3 regions of the Micromonospora sp. NPDC005806 genome follow, and region 1 is predicted to be linked to each of the others. Evidence: riboswitches for the same ligand, from Rfam matches in the RefSeq annotation. Region 1 holds a riboswitch; each other region holds the start of a gene.

Region 1 (7,471 bases):
ACCCACGTACCGCTCCTTGCCGGGGCAGTAAAGCTCGAACAGCCGCTTGTCCCACACCTCGTAGTTGGGGTGGTAGATCCGGATGCCGTAGTCGTGGAACCGCTGCACGTCGGCCCGGGGCAACGCCTGGGCGACCACCTTGCCGATCCACCGGCCCGGGAACCGCTCCTCGATCGCCTGGGCGTACCGGCCATAGAAGTCGGCCTCGGCCAGCCCGTCGACCTTGGACGTGATGCTGCCGCCGGTCAGGGTGTACGCCTGCGACGCGCCGGCGGTGTCGTGCCGGTCAATGATCTCCAGCGCCTCCAGCACCTCGTCGACGGGCTTGACCCCGGTGTACGGGCGGCCGGCCTGCTTGTGCTGACGCCAGTTGTGGTTGATGTCGCAGTACTGGCATTCCTCCTTGGCCCCGAAGTACTGGCAGACCCGGAACACGGTCAGATAGATGAGGTAGCCCCACTGGATCGTCGGTGCGACCTCCATCACCGACTTTCCGTTGGCCAGCCTGTGCCGGTAGTAGTCCGGCATCGGGGGCAGCCCGACGTCGGCGATCGGCCGGCCGTCCAGGAACAACCGCAGGCGGCCGTCGCCGTCGTCCTTGACCCGGTACGGCGAGTCGGGATTGGTGCGGACCGAGACGACCGTGCGGCGCAGCCCGTACGGGCCGCCGGTGAGCACGATCTCCTCCGGAGGCCTGCGCAGCGCGGCAGTACCCAAGTCCGGCAAGGTCCGGTGGTCGAAGGAGAAGATGAAGTACGACTTGGGCTTGACCGCCCCGCTCTCGTTGTCCGTCAACGCCGAGTCGTCGAAGGCCAGGCCGCCACGCAGCAGGTCCTCCTTGATGACCGCCTCTTTCGGCACGTGGGGGAAGCGCCCCATCAGGTCCTCGATGAGATCGGTGCGCGACTGCATGCGCCCTCCCTGGCGGTTGTGCACGAGGGCCCCGAGGTGGTGCGCGAGGCCTGGAGGTGGGTCGGGAGCGTCTCCCTGCCGCCTCCAACCTAGTCAGCCCGCGCGGGCCGGCAGGACACCACCCCTCGGAATGTGAGGCGACGCGCCAACCGCACTTCAGTGGCGATGCCTCGTCGAACCGGTGAGGGCGGCTGCGACCAAGGGAGTCGGGGACACCATGAGCACGCCATCCCCGCACTCAGTGGTCGGGTGGGCGACTGGTCAGCCGCCGCGGGTGGGCGGGGACGCCGCCGGTACGGCAGGGGAGAGGTCGGCCTGGGCTCGCTGCCGGATCAGCGCGCCGATGCGGTCCCAGGCCGGCGACGACGCCCCCGGATGGGTCGCGGCCAACCGGGCGGCGCGGGGATCCGGCGCGGGTGACGGCGCCCGCCCGGCCGCCCACCGGGCGACGCGCGCGGCCAGGGCGGGTAGCCGCGGGTCATCCGGGGGCCAGTCGAACGCGGCGTCGTACGCCAGGTAGACCGCCTGGAACTCCGGGTCCTCGATCGCCTGGTGCTTGTCGGCGATCCACGCCGCCGCCTGCGCGGGGAACGCCGACTGCAACAGGATCCACAGGTCTCGCTCGGTCCGGATGAACCGCTCGCTGATCCCGAGCCCGCGCAGGCGCTCCAGATAGTCGGCCACCTCCGCCGAGACGAACAGCCGCTCACCCGTCCGCAGCCCCGCCACCCGCTCCCGGGCCCGGCGCAGGTCCTGGATCCGCTCCCGCAACGCACGGTCGATCTCCGTGACGGCCGCGGCGAACGCCGCCGGGTCGGCGGCCAGCAGCTCCCGGACCCGGGCCAGCGGCACACCGGCCTCCGCGAGGGTGCGGATCTGCACGAGCTGCACGGCGTGCTCCGGGGTGTAGCGGCGGTATCCCGACGCGTCCCGTTCCGGTTCCGGCAGCAGCCCGCGCGCGTGGTAGTGGCGCACCGCCTTGATCGTCACGCCCGCGTACGCGGCCAGCTGACCGATGGTGATCATGCTGTTCGGTCGTCCCTCCGTCAGGCCACCATCATGTCAACGGCCGCGCCCGCCTCAGCCGGCGAGGCTCCGCGTGAACAGGCGACCGGCGAGGTCGACGCCGACCACCTCGCCCCGCGCGTCCCGGGTGAAGTAGCCCCGCTGGCCGTCGAAGGCGCCGCCGGTGATGACGTACTCGTCGCCGGCCCCGGGCAGGAAGCCGAACGTGAAGGGCGCGTGGTCCGGGGGCAGCTCCCGGTCGGAGGCCGCCCGGATCTCCGGCCTGATCCGCACCTCCAGCCGCAGCCCCGGCCCGTCGTCGGCGATGGTCAGGGTCATGGCGTCGATCTCGTAGCTGCCCACGACCTCCCGGGCCCGCGACTCGTCGTACGGCAGGGGCTCGGGGTCCCGGTCGTGCACGTCGAGGTACGTCGCCAGCGCCCACCGGACCACCTCCTGGTTGAACGGAATGCCGTTCGGCCCGGCGTTGGCCAGCGCGATCACGGCGAAGTTGCGTTCCGGCACCAGGAGCAGCTCGGCGAACTGGCCGTTGGCCGAACCGCCGTGGCCGACGGCGCGCACGCCGTCGATGTCGCGCAGGAACCAGCCGACACCCAGCGCGTCCCCGAGGGTGCTGGCCCGCAGCGCCACCGTCGGCTTCTGCATCCGGCGCAGCAGCTCGGCCGGCAGCACCCCGGCGCCCGCCTCGCCGCCCCCGTCGCCGAGATGAAACCGAGCCCACCGCAGCTGGTCGGCCACGGACGACACGAGACCGCCTCCCGGGTTGTTGCCGCGGGTGCCCTTCCATGGCCGGGCGACCGTCAGCCGGCCGTTCTCGTCGAGGTTGTGCCCCACCGCGAACCGGCGGGTCATCACGTCGTTCGGGCTGAAGAAGCTCTCCGCCAGGCCCACGGGCGTCAGCACCAGCGACTCCACCGCCCGTTCGTAGGTCAGGCCGGTGACCTTCTCCAGGACCCGGCCGGCGAGGTTGTAGCCGGCCTGGCTGTAGGAGGCCCGGGTACCCAGGGGTGCGGCTTGTTCCAGCTCGTGCATCCGGGCCACGTACCCGGCGAGCGCGTCGTCCCCCTCGCCGGTGTCGACGATGACCCCCCAACCGAGCCCGGCGGTGTGGTTGAGCAGATTCAGCACAGTCACCTCGGCGGCGGCACGCTCGTCGGCGAGGACGAGCTCGGGCACGTACCGGCGCACCGGCGCGTCCAGGTCGACCCGGCCGTCGGCGACCAGGCGCAGCAGCGCCGTCGCGGTGTAGGTCTTGGTCACCGAGCCCAGCTGGAACAGCGTGTGCCCGTCGACCGGCAGCGGGTGTTCGACGTTGGTGACCCCGTGGCCGGCGTGGTACTCCTGACCGTCCACCCACACCCCGACCACGACCCCGGGGATCCGGTGGCGCTCGGCGGTGGCGGAGACGAAGGCGGTGAGCTCGTGGTGCGACATCGGATGGCCTCCCGGCTGACTGCGATGGGCCGGGCGACCGTGGCGAGGCCGCCGACCCGGTGACGCCTCCGATGCTCGAACCTTGACCCTGGGTCAAGGTCAAGCCTGGCCGGGGGAGGCATCGTGGCAGCCTGAGCCGGGATCGCCGAGGCTGCGGACCGGACGGTCAGCCGGGGCGGCGGGCACCGCTGTAAGGCATGTTCGCCAACTGGGCCATCCGGACCACGTCCCCGGTATGCGGCGCGTGGACGATCAGTCCGTTGCCGACGTACATACCCATGTGATGGTGATCGGAGTAGAAGAACACAAGGTCACCCGTGCGAAGGTTTGCTCTGCTCACCGCCACACCCGCAGTCCATTGTGAACCTGTGTAATGGTCCAGCTGCACCCCGGCGGCAGCCCACGCGTACTGGGTCAGGCCGGAGCAGTCGAACGAGCCTGGACCGTTGGCCGCCCACACGTATGGCTTCCCGATCTGCTTGCACGCGGTCTTCGCCGCGACGCCGCCGCTGCCCGTGATGGGGACCGCGGGACACTTCCCACCGATGAACAGCGAACTGGTCGACGTGATGGGCGAGGTGCTGCTCGCGGTGGCGGCCGACTGCGCGGCGGCTGCGGCTCTGGCCGCCGCGGCGTCCGCGGCCGCCTTGGCCGCCGCGGCCTTCTCCGTGGCGGCGATCTGTCGGTGTAGCGCGTCCAGCCGCTTGATCTCGGCATCGATGGCCTTCTTGCGAGCCGCCAACTGGGCCTGCTGGCGCTGCTGTATCGCGATCAGCGCGTCGACCTTCTCCTTGTCGGCGTCGTAGCTCGCCTGCTGGGCCGACAGTCGGGTGATCTGTCGCTGCTCCGAATCTGCCACCTGATTCACGAGCGCGAGTTGATCCCCCACTGCCGTCGGCGGCGAGCCGCGGGACAGCAGGGCGTTGAATGTGGAAAGCGACCTTTCCCGCTTGTAGTACCCCGCCAGAATCTCCTGGACCCGGTCCCTGCTGACCTCCACCGACTTGCCGAGCGGTTCGATCCTCTGGCTCAGTTCGGCCGATCTCCGCTGGTTCGCGGCCAGGTCCGTCCGGACCTTGTTGTACTGCTCGATGACTGGCTCGAGCTTTTGCCACGCTGCATCGATCTGCTTCTGCACATCGGCGGCCGACGGCGCCGCATGGGCGGGGGCCGCGGGCCCGACCGCCACCATGGCCGCCGCCACGACGGCGAGGATTCTGGTGAACAGGCGCGATCCGGCGGGCCCAGTGCGCACGGGTGGCAAAGGGTTCGGCTCCTTCCACTCGAGGCCGACGCACCTCACGGTGTATCGACCTCGACCGCCTACCGGGTTAGCTGACGGGTTCGGGCGGGGAAGGCGCCCTACCGCTGATGCGGATTCACCCCGAAACCTGCGGTGGTTCCCCAGCTCGCCTGGCGACGCCAGTGACGTCCAGCGACTCGGCGGTGGCCGTCCCGGGGCACTCCAGGTGGAGACCGACATCCGGAACGGACGCTGACCAACATTAGTGAGGGAAGCCCAAGGAAATCAACGAGCGGGTGACGCCAATTCTCTACGCTGTCAGGCGGCCACATTGGGTGCCGGAATTATGCGTACGATAAGGCTCCGCTAATCGAATTCTTAATCGCCGCTAATCTTGACCAGGCGAGGCTGACCCGCAGGTCTGTCCCTCGGCATCCGGCGCTGCATTCGCACTGGGGCCTGCAGCGAACTCGTAGGCTCGCTCAACACGCGCCACCTCAACGCGGTAACGCGCGAGCCACTTCTGCCGGCCGAGCCGCTGTGCAACTACATGCTCGGAGTTCCGCTTCCAGGTGCGGATCGATTCGGCGTCAGCATAATAAATGACAACCAGATCACTGCCGTTCGGCAGGACCGCTGACTCCCGGCCAAGGTAGCCAGGCTGAGCCTCGGCCAGCTTCACCATCCGCTTGTTCATCTCGGCGTAGCCTTCGGGATCTATTCCACTCGGCGTGATCGTGAAGATGGCGACATGGTACGGCGGTTCAGGTCGAGTCCAGTAAGGAGTGGCCACGGCTCATGGTACTTGCACATCCGGCACCACGTCCGTTGGGATCCCGGCCGGGGCGTGCTTCGGTCCCACGACCGGAGCACCCCACTTGGCGGGTCGGCCGCCGCCCGGGCGGCCCGGCTCAGTTGCCGCGCTGGTGCAGTAGAAGATCGGTGACCACCGGCCGGTGATCCGAGGCCGAGGTCGCGATGGTGTCCGTGCCCAGCACGCTGATGTCCGGCGAGATGCTGATGACGTCGATCCGCTTCACCGGATTGATCGCCGGGAACGTCTTGCCGCCAGTCGAGGCAGTGTCACGCAGGTCCTGCCACAGGGCGGCCAGCTCGGGCGCCCGCGGCTCCGCGTTGAGGTCACCGACCAGCACCTTCGGCCCGGAATCGGCGGCCAGGATGTCCAGCGTGTCCGCGACCTGCATGCGCCGCACGGTCGGGTCCGCCCGGTAGTCGAGGTGCGTGGAGTACACGTGCATGTGCGCGCCCCGCACGTTGATCGTCACCTCGGCGAAGCCCGGCGCCGGGGCGGGTACCGGGTTGGGCACCTGGGTCGAGAGCCGGGTGATGTCGTGGTTCTCGGCCTCGAGGATCGGGTAACGGCTGAGGACCGCGACCCCGTACTGCCGGCGGGACGCACCGGCGGTCAGCGGATCCAGGTCGTAGATCGGCGCGAAGAACGCCTGCATGCCCAGCCGCTCGGCCAGCTCCTGGGCCTCGTCCACGAAGTTGCTGCGGGTTCCCCAGTGGACGTCGACCTCCTGAAGGCCGACCACGTCGGCGTTCAGCGCCCGGATCGCCTCGGCGGTCCGGGCCAGGTCGAAGACGTTGTCCTCGCCGGCCCCGGCGTGGATGTTGTAGGTGGCCACACGCAGCGCCACGGGCGGCGCGGCCGATCCCGCGGGCTCAGCCGCGCCCGCCGGCGCGGCCAGCGGCAGCGGCGCCAGCGCAGCGGCGAGCGCGGCGCCGAGCAGGACGCGGCGGTGCATGGTCAGTCTCAATGGCGTTTCCTCCGGTACGAGAGCGGCGCATGGTTTACCCCGGTAGGCGGCGCAATACACGCTAAATGCCGTCCGCGAAGCCATCGATGCCCTCTCGTTGAAGCCAGCATGACCAGCCGGTAGCGCTGCGATGGCCACGGTCGCCCCGGCGCGCCATCCTGAGCGGTCGTCGTCGAGTTTGGCGCCCTGCGCGACGAAGGTGACCACGCCGTCTGGGTGCCGGTACGCCGCCCACTGGTCGAACCGGTCGTCGCGGGTCGGTCGGACCACCACGCCGACCTGCGCCGCGCCGAGGTGGAACCAGACGGCCGTGGGCTCGGGAGACGGACCAGGCGTCAGAGGCTAATTGCCGTGCGGGTCGGACGCATTGAGCGTCGCGACGACCTGGTCGTAGTCGCCGCGCGCCTCGCCGTAGCGGAGGAACTTCACCCGCTCGACCTGGATCTCCTTCGCGTCGGGCTGCGACTCGATCAGCGCGACCACCTCCGCCACGAACTCGTCGAGCGGCATCGCGAACTCGCTGGTCTCCTGCCCGGGCAGCAGCGAGGTACGGACGGCCGGCGGTTCCAGCTCCACGATCTTCACGGTCGTGTCGGCGAGCTGCAGCCGGATCGACTCGCTGAGCATGTGGATCGCGGCCTTCGAGGCGTTGTAGCTCGGGGTGACCTTGAGCGGCGCGAACGCGAGACCCGAGGAGACGGTCATGATCGTGGCGTCCGGCTGTGCCTGCAGGTGCTCGATGAACGCGGCGATCAGGCGGATCGGGCCGAGCACGTTGGTCGTCATGATCGACTCGGCCGAGGCGAGGAACGACGCGGGCTGGTGCCAGTCCTCGATACGCATGATGCCGGCCATCGTGACCAGGACGTTGACGTCCGGGTGCTTCGCCAGCACCTCCTTGGCGGCCGAATCGATGCTCGTGGGATCCGCCGTGTCGATTTGCACCGTGTCGATGCCGGGGTGCTCCGCGGCGATCTTGTCGAGCAGGTCGGTACGTCGACCGCCGACGACGACCGTGTTCCCCTTGGCCCGCAGCTCGAGCGCGAGGGCGAGGCCGATCCCGCTCGTGGCGCCG
Region 2 (7,471 bases), on a different contig from region 1:
CAACCGGTCCGACGGCGACGCGGTCCACACCGCTCAGAACGTCCGCCGGTACAGCGAGGTCGGCGTCTGAGAAGCTGTGCGACAGGTTCTGCACGTACAGCTCGTCGACGCCGATCCGGCCGAGCAGCCGGACCAGCTCGGGCAGCTCGGCGACGGTGTCCCGCATCGCGACGAAGACGACCCGGAGCCACGGGGTGTCGCTGCCCCCTGCCCGCTTCGCCGCGACCAGGCCGGCCAGGTTCGCCACCACCGTGTCGAAGTCCGCCCCGTCGCGCACCCGCTGGTACGCCTCGGCATGGGCACCGTCGAGCGAGACGTGCATCCAGTCCACCCCGCTGGCCACCAGCTCCTCCGCCCGCCGCCGGGTCAGCAGCGTGGCGTTGGTGTTGAACCCGACGTAGATGTCCCGCTCGACCGCCGCCGCGATCATCTCCATCAGGTACGGCGACAGCAGCGGCTCGCCGAGCCCCTGGAGGGTGAGCCGCCGCAGGGCGGGCAGGTCCTCCACCAGCCGATGGAACAGCTCCGGCCGCATCGCGCCGGCCAGCTTGTTGACCGGCGGCCGATACCGGACCAGGCACATCAGACAACGCAGGTTGCAGGCGGAGGTGACCTCCAGTTGGAGGTTCGTCGGCAGCGGCGGATCGTCGACGGCGACCGGCATGCCCCCGGTTGCCCCGCGGCGACCGGGGCAAACCACCCCGCCCGCCGTCGGGTCACGCCCGCTGGCGCACGGCGAGCGTCTCCGCGCCGAGGTCCGCTTGGAGCAGGCGGAGCGCGGCCTCGGCCGGCGAGCCGACCGCCGCCGGGTAGGTCATCAGCCGGTGGCCGGCGTCCCCGGGCAGGTGCAACATCTCGAAGTCGAGGTCGAACTCCCCCACCACCGGATGCCGGAGCCGCTTGGTGCCGGAGACGCAGGTCTGCACCGGGTGCCGGGACCAGAGGGCGGCGAAGGCCGGGCTCTTCATCGACAGCTCGCCGATCAGCTCGGCGAGCTCCCGGTCGTCGGCGTGCCGGCCGGCCACCAGCCGCAGCGCGGCGACCGCCCGGGCCGCCTCCTCCTCCCAACGGACGTGCAGGTCACGGGTGTGCGGGTCGAGGAAGAGCATCCGGGTCAGGTTGGGCCGGTCCACCGGCCGGTCCGGGGCGTCGGGATCGAGGTGGCCGGCGAGGAGCCGGTGCGCGAGGGAGTTCCAGGCCAGCACCTCGGTACGCCGGCCGAGCACCAGCGCCGGCACCTCGGTCATCGCCGCGATCAGCTGCCGTACTCCCTGGCTGGCGGTGTCGGGGCGGGCCGGCCGGCGACGCCGGCCCGGGCGGGGGCGGGCCAGGTCGTGCAGGTGGGCACGCTCGTCGTCGGTGAGCCGCAGTGCCCGGGCCAGCGCCTCGATCACCGCGTCCGACGCGTTGCCGCTCTGCCCCTGCTCCAGCCGGGTGTAATAGGTGATACTCACCCCCGCCAGCTGGGCCAACTCCTCCCGCCGCAGTCCGGGGACCCGTCGTGCGCCGTACGAGACGACGCCGACGTCCTCGGGGGCGAGCCGGGCGCGCCGGCTGCGCAGGAATTCTCCGAGCTCCCCGGCTCCCGGGCGGTGCGGTGCGTGCATCGGCCCATCATGCCCGGCCCGGTGCGCCGTTGCCTGTCCCTATGGGTGCCAGGCAGCCGCAGACCAGGCGGTGCAGGGTCCTGGCTGGCGGCGCCGGCCGGGCCGACGGTGGTCGCGGGTCGCTCCTGGGCGACCCGGCTACCTGAGAGAGGATCTCCGATGACCCGTCTGGACTCCCCCGCCGTCGCGCCGTACCCGGTGCCGACCCGGCGGCCCGGGCTCGCGTTGGCCGTGCTGCTCACCGCGAGCTTCACGCTGGCCGTGGACTTCTCGATCCTGACCGTCGCGCTGCCGGTGATCGGCCGGGATGTCGGGTTCGGGCTGGACACGCTGCAGTGGATCACCACCTCCTTCGCCCTCTGCGCGGCCGGGTTCACGCTGCTGTTCGGCCGGATCGCCGACCTGTTCGGCCGGCGCCGGCTGTTCCTCGCCGGCATCGCGCTGCTCGGCGTCTCGTCGCTGGTGGGCGGGCTGGCCATCGCCCCGGGAATGCTGATCGCGGCACGGGTCGCCCAGGGCCTGGCCACCGCTGCGGTCGTCCCGGCGGCGTTGTCGCTGCTGACCACCGCGTTCCCGGAAGGACCGGCACGAGACCGGGCGCTCGGCCTCAACGGCGCGCTGATGGCCGCGGGCTTCACCACCGGGGCGATCGTCGGTGGCCTGCTGACCGACCTGTTGAGCTGGCGGTGGGCGTTCTTCGTCAACGTGGTGGTGGCGGTCGCGGTGCTGGCCCTGGCGCCGCTGGTCCTGGCGGAGAGCCGGCCACCCCGGCGGCCCCGGCTCGACCTGCCCGGTTCGGTCACCGTCACCGCCGGGCTGCTGGCGATCGTGTACGGGTTGACGGCCGCCGGTGAACACGGCTGGACCGACCGGCGGGCCCTGGCGGCGCTGGCCGTGGGGGCGGTGCTGCTGGTCGCGTTCGGGGCGGTGGAACGGCGGGTCGACGCGCCGCTGGTGCCGGCGGCGGTGCTGCGTCGGCCGACCGTACGGTGGGGCAACCTGCTCGGCCTGCTCGCCTTCGCCACCGAGACGTCCCTGGTGTTCCTGCTCACCCTCTACCTGCAGTCGGTGCTCGGTTTCCCGCCGCTGGTCGCCGGCGGCTCCTTCGCCGTCCTCGGCGTCGGCACGGTGCTCGGCGGCATGCTGGGGCCTCGACTGGTGACCGCATGGGGCGGCCGGCGGACCATCGTGGCCGGCTTCCTGGCGCAGGCCGCCGCAACCGCGCCGCTGTGCCTGCTCGGGCCCGACCGGGGATGGATGGCCGTGCTGCTCGTCACCACGTTCCTCGGCGGGGTGGCCAACCTGGTGGTGATCGTCGGCTTCATGGTGACCGCGACGTCCGGCCTGCCCGACGGCGAGCAGGGCCTGGCGACCGGCATCGCCACACTGAGCCAGCAGGTGGGGATCACTGTCGGCACGCCGGTCATGTCCGCGGTGCTGGCCGCGGTCGTGCACGGCCTAGGCACCGAGGGCGCCGGGGCGGTGTTGCGCGGGGTCACCACCGCCGTCGGGGTGAACGCCGGCCTCTGCCTGCTCGGCGCCGGGCTCGCCGCGCTCCTGCTCCCCCGGCTCCAGCCTGCCGGTCGGGCGACCGTGGACTGAGCGGCGTGGTGGCGCGGGATGAGACGCGCGGAACGCCCGACCGGTCTCCCGGTCGGGCGTTCCGCGGACCGCCGGGGAGGTCGGTCCGGTGGTGCGTTCCGCGGACCGCCGGGGAGGTCGGTCCGGTGGTGCGTCAGCGCAGGCGCAGCTGCTGGCCCGGGAAGATCAGACCAGGGTTGGCACCGACCACGCGCTTGTTGCGCTCGTACAGCGCGTGCCAGCCGCCGGCGACCTTGTGCACGCCGGCGATCTCGGACAGCGTGTCACCGCGCTTGACCACGTAGGTGCTGCCGCCGCCCGCGCTCGGCGCGGTACGCCGGTGTTTGCGGGTGGTCGGCCGGTCGCTCCGCGACCGGTCCTTCGTGGCCTTCTTGTGCGACTTCTTCGAACCCGAGCCCGGCTTGGCCGAGTAGTGCTTGGTCGAACCGGCCTTCTTGCCGCAGACCGGCCAGGCACCGATGCCCTGACCGTCGAGCACCTTCTCGGCGATGGCGATCTGCTCGCTGCGGCTGGCGAGGTCGGCGCGGCCGGCGTACTTCTGCCCGCCGTGGCCGTTCCAGGTGCTCCTCGAGAACTGGAGCCCGCCGTAGTAGCCGTTGCCGGTGTTGATGTGCCAGTTGCCGCCGGACTCGCACTGGGCGATGGCGTCCCAGTTCACGCTGGACGCACTGGCCGGGGCGGCCGGACCGAGGATGGCGGCGGCACCGGTGGCCGCGCCGACGACGAGCGCCCCGACGGCGATCCGACGCTGAGTGGTCCGGCGGTGACGGGCGACGTGTTCACTTGCCATGTGGTTTTCCTCCACGCCGACGAGGTGAGCTGTCGGGTTCGGGCCGAGGAGCCCGGCCGCCGGACGGCGGCTTCACCCCGAGGTGTCGAGCACCGAGGAACGAGTGGGTCCCCCGCTCCCGCCTGAGGTCCAGGTCCCGACAGGCCGGCGGCGGGATTAGGCGTTGCCGGCCCGTGGTGTCCGCGATCGCGAACGGAGACGACGTTAGGGACGGTTTGGGACGATCGCCCACTTCTTGTGAAGTTCTTCACCCGGCCGAGCGACGGCCTCCCGTTTCGAGTTGCGGGCGGACCCGACATGCCTTACACGCGGACACATCACCCACAGTGGCCGTCCACGCCGGCTCCGCACGCGTCCCTTCAGTACGTCAGTCCGTAGCGCTGCGGGAAGAGCGGAACCTGCCCGTCGCCGGCGTTGATGGGTTGCTGGCTGACCGAGTTCATCCAGGTCATCGGCAGTTTGCCGGTGGGCGCGTAGCCGCCGAAGAGGACGTCGGCCACCCCTGCGCCCTCGGTGCCGGGCAGCCAGGAGGCAAGCAGCGCGGTCCAGTTCGGCAGCTCCGCCGCGACGTCCAGCGGTCGGCCGGAGACCAGCACCACGATCACCGGCACGCCGGCCTTACGCAGCGTCGAGATGGTGCGCAGGTCCTCCCGGTCCAGGCTCATGCTGCCGGTGCGGTCGCCCTGCCCCTCGGCGTACGGCGTCTCGCCCACCACGGCGACCGCGGCCCGGTAGGTGCTGTCGATGCCGGTGCCGCGTTGGTTGTAGGTGACCGTCGTGGTCGGACCGACGGCGGCGCGGATGCCCTGCAGGATCGTGGTGCCGGGGGTGATGTTGCCCGACGAGCCCTGCCAGGAGATGGTCCAGCCGCCGCTCTGGTTGCCGATGTTGTCGGCGTTCTTGCCGGCCACGAAGATCTTGTTGTTGTCGCGGGCCAGCGGCAGGATGCCGGCGTTGTTCTTCAGCAGCACCTGGGACTGGCGCACGGCCTGCCGGGCGAGCGCCCGGTGCGCCGCGCTGCCGACCGTCGGGGTCCAGCTCCGGTCGGTGTACGGCCGCTCGAAGAGCCCGAGTTCGAACTTCTTGGTGAGGATGCGCCGGTTGGCGTCGTCGATCCGGCTCATCGGCACGTGCCCGTTCTGCACCTCGGCGCGCAGGGTGCTGATGAAGGTCTTCCAGGCGGTGGGGACCATCACCATGTCGATGCCGGCGTTGATCGCCGTGCTGACCTCGGCGGCGGTGAAGCCGGCGGTGCCGTCGATCTGGTCGATGCCGTTCCAGTCGGACACGACGAAGCCGGAGAAGCCCAACTCTCCCTTGAAGACCGTGGTGATCAGGTACTGGTGGCCGTGCAGCTTCACGCCGTTCCAGCTGCTGTAGGAGATCATCACCGAACCGACGCCGCGCTGCACCGCGGCCTGGAACGGCGGCAGGTGGATGGCCCGCAGGTCGGCCTCGCTGAGCTGGGTGTTTCCCTGGTCGTCGCCACCGGTGGTGCCGCCGTCGCCGACGTAGTGCTTGGCGGTGGCGAGCACCGAGGTAGGCCCGCCGAGGGTGCTGCCCTGCAGGCCCGTGACCAGGGTGGACAGGCTCGACACCAGGTCCGGGGTCTCGCCGAACGACTCGTAGGTGCGGCCCCACCGGTCGTTGCGGGCGACGCAGAGGCAGGGGGCGAAGTTCCAGTCGACGCCGGTGCCGGAGATCTCCTCGGCGACGACCTGGCCGATCTGCTGCACCAGGGCCGGGTCCCGGGTCGCACCGAGCCCGATGTTGTGCGGGAAGATCGTCGCGCCGAACACGTTGTTGTGCCCGTGCACGGCGTCCGCCCCGTAGATCATCGGGATGCCGAGCGGGGTGGCGAGGGCGGCCTGCTGGAAGTTGTCGTACATGTCGGCCCAGGACGTGGCGGTGTTCGGCGAGGGCGCGGAGCCGCCGCCGGAAAGGATCGAACCGAGCCGGTAGCGGGTGAGGTCGGCGGCGGTGACCGAACCGCGCTCGGCCTGGGTCATCTGGCCGATCTTCTCGTCCAGGGTCATCCGGGCCAGCAGGTCGGCGACGCGGGTGGCGACGGGGAGCGTGGGGTCCTGGTACGGCAGACCGGCCGCGGCGGCCGGCGCGGGCGCGGCCAGGGCGGTGACCGCGACGAGGAGCAGGACGACGGCGACGGGATGGTGGGGGCGACGGGTCACGGGTCGCTCCTTTCGGAGGAACACTGAGGCCGTTGTCGGCACCCTACGCCCGACAACATCGACTGTGAACAATCCATGGCGGTTCCGGAACCGCCGGGCCGCCCGGCACCGGGGCGGGCTACCGCGAGCAGGGTTCGCGCAAGCTCGACCGGTACGGCTGCTGCGCCGGTCAGGTGTGAGGCGGGGGTATTCCCGCGCGCCGGCACGCCTGGCGTGAGATTGCTGACTTTTGTTTCCCTAAGTCAGCCGGGTAGCGTCATTGGCATGGCCGACTTTCTCGCGCAGCGTGACACCTGGTCCACCGCCAACTGCTCGATCGCCCGCGCGCTCGACGTGGTGGGCAACCGGACCACCCTGCTCCTGCTGCGCGAGGCATCGTTCGGCACCCGGCGCTTCGACGACTTCGCCCGCCGGGCCGGGGTCAGCGAGCCGGTGGCCGCCGCCCGGCTCAAGCAGCTCGTCGCCGACGGGCTGCTGGAACGGCGGCCCTACCGGCAGCCGGGCCAGCGCACCCGGGACGAGTACGTGCTCACCCCCAAGGGGCGGGACCTGCTGCCGGTGCTCGCCGCCCTGCGCCAGTGGGGCGACGCGTACGCCGTCGACGAGACCGGCCCGTCGGTCCGGGTGGCCCACCACGACTGCTGCGCCGCGGTGCACGTGCGGCTGCGCTGCGAGGCCGGACACGACGTGCCGCCCGGCGAGGTGGACGTGCTGCCGGGCCCGGGCCTGCTGCCGTCCTGACCGCCTGCCCTTTCCTTCCACACCCTCAGGAGTGAGACATGAAGATCGCTGGACGCGCCGCCCTGGTCACCGGGGCAAACCGGGGCTTCGGCCGGCACCTGGCCGCCGAACTGCTGGCCCGGGGCGCCACCGTCTACGCCGGCGCCCGCAACCCCGAGAGCGTCGACCTGCCCGGCGTCACCCCGGTGCTGCTGGACATCACCGACCCGGCCTCGGTCGCGGCGGCGGCGAAGCTGGCCGGTGATGTCACCCTGCTGGTCAACAACGCCGGGGTGAGCACCGGGGCGGATCTGCTCGAGGGCGACCTGGCGCAGATCCGGCTGGAGATGGAGACCCACTACCTCGGCACGCTGTCCGTGGTGCGCGCCTTCGCCCCGACGATCGCGGCCAACGGCGGCGGGACGATCCTGAACATCCTCTCCGCCCTGTCGTGGATCACGTTCCCGCAGGTCGGGGCGTACAGCGCGGCCAAGGCCGCCGAGTGGTCGATGACCAACACGCTGCGCACGCAGCTCGCCGACCGGGGCGTCCGCGTGGCCGGC
Region 3 (7,471 bases), on a different contig from region 1:
ACCGTGGCAATCCTGGTCGGGACGTTCGCCTGGCAGGCGACGCATCGGCCCGCCAACCGGCACCGCGACCTCGCGACGCTGCTGGTGGCATCGCCGGCCGACTCGACACCCGCTCAACCGGCAGCCGCCGACGACCAGGTCGACACCTCCCGGCTCCTGCCGCTCACGGACTTCCGGGCACTGATGCTCGCCGAGCAGCTACGCGACGACGTTCAGCACTCCGCAGGGACGGCGTGGACCCGGCCCGACCACGCCTTGGTGCAGGTCACGCTGCTCCAATTCGAATCGCCCCTGGCGGCCGACCAGTTCCAGCGGTCCTACGTCGACATCGAGGGGGCTGTCCGGAGCACCATCAACGGCGTGGACCTCCCCGACGTGCCGGGGGCGGTGGTCTTCAGCGGTGAAGAGCAGGGACTGGTCGAGGTGAACGCGATCGCGCACCGGGATGACGTCGTGGTGCTCGTCAGCGCGAACGGTGGACCGTCGGACATCAACGCCACCGTCAATGTGCTGGTCCGCGAGCAATACGACCGGCTCTGAGTCAGATCGGCTCGGCTACGCGTCGACCTTCATCACGGCGCTTGCTCCTCGGCCGTCCGTGCCGCTGTCCTCCGTCGACTGATGGGCGACACGTGTCCGCCAGCTGATCTACGACACCTCAGCGCGCTGATCGCGGCAAGAGAGTGCGCCGCGGGGCGAAGCGCCGCTAAAGATTCCCGTCGCCATCTCTTCAGTCAGGTAGCGGAAAGAATTCACTGGCCGCGTCCCGAATGCTTTCCCAGATCCGTGTGAGCGTTGCCGCGTTCCAAAGCTGCGACGTTAAGCTTTCTGATCAGCATGGCGTCCGCGTCAGCCATCGCTCAGGGGCCGGTCTGAGGGGCGAAACGCGGGTCGGAGGGATCGGCTGCGTCGCGACGAGAGATTTCTCCGGGGCCGTGTCGATCCGCGGGCCGCCCGTTCGACGTGTGGGTGCGAGGGTCGAGAGGCGGCCCCGCCGGATGAGGAGAACGCGATGCCGAAGTACATGCTGATCATGCGGGGCACCGATGAGACGAACGCGGCCATGATGGCTTCGATCGACGAGGCGATGGCCGCGACCGGCCGCTTCATCGAGGAGATGATCAAGGCCGGTGTTCTCCTCGCGGCCGAAGGGCTGGACGATCCGGGCCGGGGCGTCGTGGTCGACTTCAGCGGCGAGGCGCCGGTGGTCACTGACGGGCCGTACGGCGAGACCAGGGAACTGTTCGGGGGCTACTTCATGCTCGATGTCGCCTCGAAACAGGAGGCGGTCGAGTGGGCCAAGCGGGTCCCGGCGGTCCCCGGGTCCAAGATCGAGGTCCGCCGGGTGGCCGAGAGCGACGAGGTCCCGCAGGACAACGAGCGGATCGTCAAGGAACGGGTCGGGCGCGAGAGCAACGGCCAGATCTGATGGCTACGGCCGACGTCGAGGCCGTCTGGCGGATCGAGTCGGCGCGGATCGTCGCCGCACTGACCCGGTTCACCGGCGATTTCGGGCTGGCCGAAGACGTGGCCCAGGAGGCGGTGGCCGAGGCGCTGGTGTCGTGGCCGCTTGCCTCTCCGGCCAATCCGGCCGGCTGGCTGATGGCCACGGCCCGGCGGCGGGCGATCGACGCGATCCGCCGCCGGACCGCCCTCCGCGACCGATACGCCCTGCTGGCGGCCGACCCGACCGTCGACGAAGAAATCGACCCCGACAAGATCGACGACGACGTCCTGGCGCTGATGTTCATCAGCTGCCAACCGGTGCTCTCCCCCGAGGCCCGGGTGGCGCTAACCCTGCGCGTGGTCGGCGGCCTGTCCAGCGAGGAGATCGCCCGCGCGTTCCTCGTACCCGTGCCGACCGTGCAGGCCCGCATCACCCGGGGCAAGAAGACGATCGCGGCGGCCGGGGTGCCGTTCGAACTGCCGGCGGCCGGCGAGCGCCGGGAACGGCTGGGCGGCGTGCTCAGCGTCCTTTACGTGATCTTCACCGAGGGGTCGACGGCCACGTCGGGCGACCGGCTGCTGCGCCCCGACGTCGCGTACGAGGCGATCCGGCTGGCCCGCACGCTGGCCGCGCTACAGCCGGACGAGCCGGAGGTGCACGGCCTGCTCGCCCTGTTCGAGCTGACGGCCGCGCGCTTCCCGGCCCGGTCCGCCCCGGACGGTTCGCCGATCCTGCTCGAGGACCAGGACCGGCGGCGGTGGGACTTCTCGGCGATTCGCCGTGGGCTGGCCGCGCTGGCCATGGCCTCGACTCGCGGCCTCGGCCCCTACGGCCTGCAGGCCGCGATCGCCGCCGTCCACGCGTCGGCGCTCTCCGTCGAGGCGACCGACTGGGACCGGATCGTAGTGCTCTACGAGGCGCTCTGCCGGGTCGCGCCCTCGCCGGTGGTCGAGCTCAACCGGGCCGTCGCGGTGGCCATGGCCTCGGGTCCGGCGCAAGCTCTGGCCATCGTGGACGAGCTGATCGCCTCGGACCGGCTCCCCGGTTCGCATTTGGTTCCGACCGTACGCGGTGAACTGCTGGCCCGGCTCGGACGGCGACCGGAGGCGCGCGCCGAGCTGGAGCTGGCGGCCCGGCTGTGCGCCAACCAGCGCGAACGCTCAGTGCTGCTGCGCAAGGCGGCCGCGCTGGGCTGACTTCTCCAGCTCGGCCGGCCGGGATTCGAGCGCGGCCCGGATGCCGTCGATCGCGTCGGCCACGTCGGCCGAATCCTGAACGTGGACGGCGGGGGCGCGGCGAACCCGGGGAAAAATTGCCCACGGTCGGCGCGTAGACCTCGTCCGGGACCGGCCGTGGCCCAGGTGCTTTGTGCCCGCGAGCTGATGGCCCGGATGGGCCCATCGCGCGCTGGTGGCCCGTGGAATATCGAAGGCCCTTGCGGGACTCGCGTCCTGGCCAGGGCCTTCGCGTGGAGCGGGTGACGGGAATCGAACCCGCACTGTCAGCTTGGGAAGCTGATGTTCTGCCATTGAACTACACCCGCAGGCGGCACCACTGTACCTGAGGGCACCACCTCCGTGCACCCAGGTACCCCCGTGGCGGCTCCGGCCCACCGCGCAACCCCCCGAGAAACGATCATGCAACCCCCGCGGGCCCGCCGAGCGGCAGAAGGTTTCCCCACGGCAACATATGGCTGTTCTCAAATCCGTCGATCGGTTGTAACGTCTCCCCAACGTTCTCCGACTCGGCGTGACATACCCCCTGTGACGCCGCCGGAAAGAGGTGGGCCCATGGGACTTCGTCCCAACCTGCTGACCCGGCGGGCCGCCGGTGTCGCGTCGACGACCCTCGCGCTGCTGCTCAGCACCGCCGCTGTGGGGGTCGTCCCCGCTGCTTCAGCCGTCTCCGCCGCCCCGGGCGGCTCCTGCGCCGAGCCGGCCGTCGTCCACTCGAACGCCCGGGTCGCGAAGGGCGGCAGCAGCAAGCTCGACCCCAACGAGCTGACCGCCAAGCAGGTCCGCGAGCGCGAGGCCGACCTCGCCGCTGCGCTGCGTGAGCGGGCCACCTTCCGCGGCGGCGCCCAGGCGGCCGCTCCGCTGGCCACCGTCACCGTCCCGGTCGTCGTGCACGTCATCCAGCGGGACAGCACCCGCGCCGGCGGTAACATCCCGGACTCGATGGTCACCCAGCAGATCGACGTGCTGAACAAGGCCTACAGCGACGCCACCGGCGGCGCCCCGACCGCCTTCGGCTTCCAACTCCAGAAGGTGCACCACGTCACCAACACGGCCTGGTACCCGATCATCCAGGGCTCCTCGGCAGAGCGGCAGATGAAGTCCGCGCTGCGTGAGGGCGGCAAGAACACGCTCAACATCTACCTGGGCGAGCTGAGCGACAACCTGCTCGGCTGGGCGACCTTCCCGAAGCGGAAGCTCGACAGCATGGACGGCGTGGTCGCGCTGAACGAGTCGCTGCCGGGGGGCACCGCGACCAACTACAACCAGGGCGACACCGGCACCCACGAGATCGGCCACTGGCTGAACCTCTACCACACCTTCCAGGGTGGCTGTGCCGGCTCGGGTGACAGCGTTTCGGACACCCCTGCCGAGGCCTCGCCGGCCTACCAGTGCCCGACCGGTCGGGACACCTGCACCGCGCTGGGCCTGGACCCGATCACCAACTTCATGGACTACACCTACGACTCGTGCATGTTCCAGTTCACCCCCGGTCAGGCAAGCCGGATGATCACCGCGTGGAACGCGTACCGCGCGGCCTGAGCGCCCGGCACTGAACGCCGGTGCCGGCCCTGTCCTCGGACGGGCCGGCACCGGCGTTTTCGTGGACTGTCAGGCGGCCGGGCGGCGGGTGTCGAAGCCGTGCCGGCCGCGTCGGCCCTCGGCGGGGGCCACCGTACGGCGGGGCGGGGCGGTCGCCACCGGGTCGAGCCAGACCCGCACCTGCGGCCGGCCCGTGCCCGGGTGGGTCGCCTGGTCGGGCCGGGTCAGCATCGCCAGGTCGACGGTGAACTCGAACAGCCGCCAGTCGACCTGCGGCGCGGCCCGACCGAGTTCGGCCAGTCGGGCCACGGTCGCCGGGTCGCTCACCGGACGGGCCCGACCGGCGACGTACGCCTCGTCGTCGCTCTCCTCCGGCGGGAACGAGTGGAGCGCGTAGCGGCCGTCGCGTTCGAGATCACGGCGCTTAGGCGAGTCGATGACAAAGCAGTAGAGGCCGTCGGCGGTGATCACCGGGGAGACCGGGTGGACCCGCGGACCCCCGTCGGCGCGGACCGTGGCGAGGTAGCCGAAGCCCGGCCCGTACTGCTGCAGGAGAAGGCGGATCTCGTCGGCGAGTCGGGGCTCGTCGGCGGCGAATTCGGACCAGGAAGCCATGCGGACATTCTATCGAACACGTGTACGAAGATGTAGTCCGACACGCAGGTCACCCGTTCCGGTCGCTATGGTGTTCCGATGCTGCTCTCCGACCGCGACCTGGTCACCGAGATCAAGGCGGGCACGCTCACGCTGGAGCCCTTCGAGCCCACTCTGGTGCAACCGTCCAGCATCGACGTACGACTGGACCGGCTCTTCCGGGTCTTCAACAACCACCTCTACACGCACATCGACCCGGCCGTCCAGCAGGACGACCTGACCTCGATGGTGGAGGTGCCCGAGGGTGAGCCGTTCGTGCTGCACCCGGGCGAGTTCGTGCTCGCCTCGACGCTCGAGGTGATCTCGCTGGGCGACCAGCTCGCGGGACGGCTGGAGGGCAAGTCCAGCCTGGGCCGGCTCGGGCTGCTCACCCACTCGACCGCGGGCTTTATCGACCCGGGCTTCTCCGGGCACGTCACGCTGGAGCTCTCCAACGTGGCGAACCTGCCGATCACCCTCTGGCCGGGCATGAAGATCGGCCAGCTCTGCATCTTCCGGCTCTCCTCGCCGGCCGAGCACCCGTACGGCTCGGCGGTCTACGGCTCCCGCTACCAGGGGCAGCGCGGGCCCACCCCGAGCCGCTCCTGGCAGAACTGGCGGACCTGGCCGACCCGCTGAGCCGGCCCGCTCGCGTCAACAGGGGCCCCTTCCTGTACCCCAGGCGTTGGGAAGGGGCCCCTGCTCACACCTCAGCCCGGGCGGCCGTAGCTGTTGATCTGGCCGTCGTCGACGCGTTTCATCGTGATCGGTTTGCCGGACTGGGAGGCGTGCACCACCCAGCCGTTGCCGACGTACATCGCGACGTGGTGCAGGTCGCTGTAGTAGAAGACCAGGTCGCCGACCCGAAGGTTGGCGCGGCTCACCCGCTGGGTTACGGCGTGCTGCTGCGCGGCGTTGTGCGGCAGCGAGACCCCGGCCTTGGCCCAGGCCGCCATGGTCAGGCCGGAGCAGTCGTAGTGGTCCGGGCCGGCGGCGCCCCAGACGTAGATCTTGCCGATCTGGGCGCAGGCGAACTTGGCCGCGACCCCGCCGGGGCCACCCGGGTAGCCGGCCGGGCAGGGGGCGGGACGCAGCGGCCCACCGCCCCCGTTGCCGTACACCTTGAGCCGCAGCTTCTGCAGCCGGGCGATCTCGGCGTCGATCTGCTTCTTCTGAGCCGCGAGCTGGGCCTCGGTCCGGGCCAGCTTGGCGATCATCTCGTCCAGCGGCTTCTTCTTCGCGGCCAACTGGTCGCGCAGGTCGGCGACGGCCTGCACCTGCTGCTGCTGGCGGTGCGCGAAGCGGTCGAGCAGTTCGAGGCTGTCGACCACCTCGCCCGGGGAGCGGCTGCCCAGCAGCGCGTTCACCGTGGAGAGGCTGTCCCCCTTGTACGCGTCGGCGGCGAGGCCGCCGACCTGTCCGAGGGCGTGGTCGACCTGGGCTTCCAGCGGGGCGATCTGCTTGGCCAGCACCGCGGCCTGCTTGCGCTTGGCGGCGAGGTCCTCACGGGTGGCGTTGACCTGTTCGATGACCGGTTCGAGCTTGTTCCAGTCCCGGTCGATCTGGGCTTCGATCTCGGCGACCGACGGGTCGGCGTGGGCCGCCGTGGCGCCGCCGGTCAGGATGACGGCGGTGCCGACCAGGGCGGCGAGGGCGGTGGTGCAGCGGGACCAGCGTGAACGCGGCGCAACCGGCTGCCGGTCGACCGACCGGACCGACGGTGGCCGCGGGGCATGGTTAGCCACCGGGCTCCGTACTCCTTCTTTCCGACCGCCTACCGAGTTAGCTGACGGGTTCGGGCGGGAAGGGCGCCGCCCTACCGCAGTGGCTGCGGATTCACCCCAGGTACCTGGGTCCCCGGCTCGCCCGGAGGCGACTCGGCGGTGTCCGACCGTCACCACCCGGGCTGGGCGGTGAGACTGCCGGTCGACGATTGACCAGAGTAGAGATCGCCGTTATCAATCCGCAACTCGCGACGCCGTGACACTCCGTACGTGAATTCCCGGCCGCTCCCGGCACGGTCGAAGATATTTTTCAGTCCACATCACTACCCAGAAAGGTATTGACCACAGGCCCCGTGCGGAGTGAGGGTGAGGACGCAGTGACCCCCATCCCTGTCTGGAGGTTCGATGCACCTCTCACCCCCGCCGTCGGGCAGACGGATACTGCTGGCCGCCGCCGTCGCGGCGGCCACCGCCTTCGCGACCACCGGCCCGGTGGCCGCGGAACCACTCACCGCCAATCCGGCCGACCGCCAGGCGCAGTATGCCGCCGCGGCCGACGAGTACGGCGTACCGCAGAGCGTCCTGCTCGGCGTCTCGTACCTGGAGTCCCGCTGGGACACCCACGCGGGCCAGCCCAGCACCAGCGGCGGCTACGGCCCGATGCACCTGACCGACGCCGAGCAGGTCGCCTCGACCCCGTCCAGCGCGCACGTGGACGAGAACGAGGACCCGCGCGGCGACGACTCCCGCCCGCTCACGCTCGACCCGGCCGTCGCCGCCGCGCCGTCCGGGGACGTGCTGCCCCAGGCGACCCTGCAAACCGTCGACGCCGCCGCCGCGCTCACCGGCATGTCGGTCGAGACGCTGCGCGCCGACGCCACCGCCAACAT

What was found. Region 1 has a riboswitch for cyclic di-AMP ahead of ACFYOS_RS34420 (NlpC/P60 family protein). Riboswitches for the same ligand answer to the same signal wherever they lie in the genome.
Region 2: it holds a riboswitch for cyclic di-AMP, as region 1 does, so the genes downstream of both, ACFYOS_RS20085 (transglycosylase family protein) here and ACFYOS_RS34420 (NlpC/P60 family protein) in region 1, are expected to answer to the same signal.
Region 3: it holds a riboswitch for cyclic di-AMP, as region 1 does, so the genes downstream of both, ACFYOS_RS33365 (NlpC/P60 family protein) here and ACFYOS_RS34420 (NlpC/P60 family protein) in region 1, are expected to answer to the same signal.

What each region holds. Positions count from the first base shown of each region.
Region 1 covers NZ_JBIAIL010000064.1:1,365-8,835, forward strand. Annotated here, with positions in the region: gene ACFYOS_RS34405 (radical SAM protein) at 1-912, opposite strand, end outside; gene ACFYOS_RS34410 (MerR family transcriptional regulator) at 1,174-1,938, opposite strand; gene ACFYOS_RS34415 (serine hydrolase domain-containing protein) at 1,993-3,372, opposite strand; gene ACFYOS_RS34420 (NlpC/P60 family protein) at 3,539-4,576, opposite strand; cyclic di-AMP (ydaO/yuaA leader) riboswitch at 4,678-4,828, opposite strand; gene ACFYOS_RS34425 (antibiotic biosynthesis monooxygenase family protein) at 5,004-5,408, opposite strand; gene ACFYOS_RS34430 (endonuclease/exonuclease/phosphatase family protein) at 5,527-6,669, opposite strand; gene ACFYOS_RS34435 (SDR family oxidoreductase) at 6,739-7,471, opposite strand, start outside.
Region 2 covers NZ_JBIAIL010000019.1:796-8,266, reverse strand. Annotated here, with positions in the region: gene ACFYOS_RS20100 (radical SAM protein) at 1-664, opposite strand, end outside; gene ACFYOS_RS20095 (helix-turn-helix transcriptional regulator) at 717-1,607, opposite strand; gene ACFYOS_RS20090 (MFS transporter) at 1,767-3,209, shown strand; gene ACFYOS_RS20085 (transglycosylase family protein) at 3,343-3,999, opposite strand; cyclic di-AMP (ydaO/yuaA leader) riboswitch at 3,999-4,172, opposite strand; gene ACFYOS_RS20080 (glycoside hydrolase family 3 protein) at 4,359-6,188, opposite strand; gene ACFYOS_RS20075 (winged helix-turn-helix transcriptional regulator) at 6,453-6,929, shown strand; gene ACFYOS_RS20070 (SDR family oxidoreductase) at 6,968-7,471, shown strand, end outside.
Region 3 covers NZ_JBIAIL010000057.1:4,281-11,751, forward strand. Annotated here, with positions in the region: gene ACFYOS_RS33330 (hypothetical protein) at 1-540, shown strand, start outside; gene ACFYOS_RS33335 (YciI family protein) at 1,013-1,429, shown strand; gene ACFYOS_RS33340 (RNA polymerase sigma factor) at 1,429-2,643, shown strand; tRNA gene ACFYOS_RS33345 (tRNA-Gly) at 2,917-2,990, opposite strand; gene ACFYOS_RS33350 (zinc metalloprotease) at 3,238-4,224, shown strand; gene ACFYOS_RS33355 (pyridoxamine 5'-phosphate oxidase family protein) at 4,294-4,839, opposite strand; gene dcd (dCTP deaminase) at 4,918-5,496, shown strand; gene ACFYOS_RS33365 (NlpC/P60 family protein) at 5,568-6,602, opposite strand; cyclic di-AMP (ydaO/yuaA leader) riboswitch at 6,615-6,750, opposite strand; gene ACFYOS_RS33370 (N-acetylmuramoyl-L-alanine amidase) at 6,987-7,471, shown strand, end outside.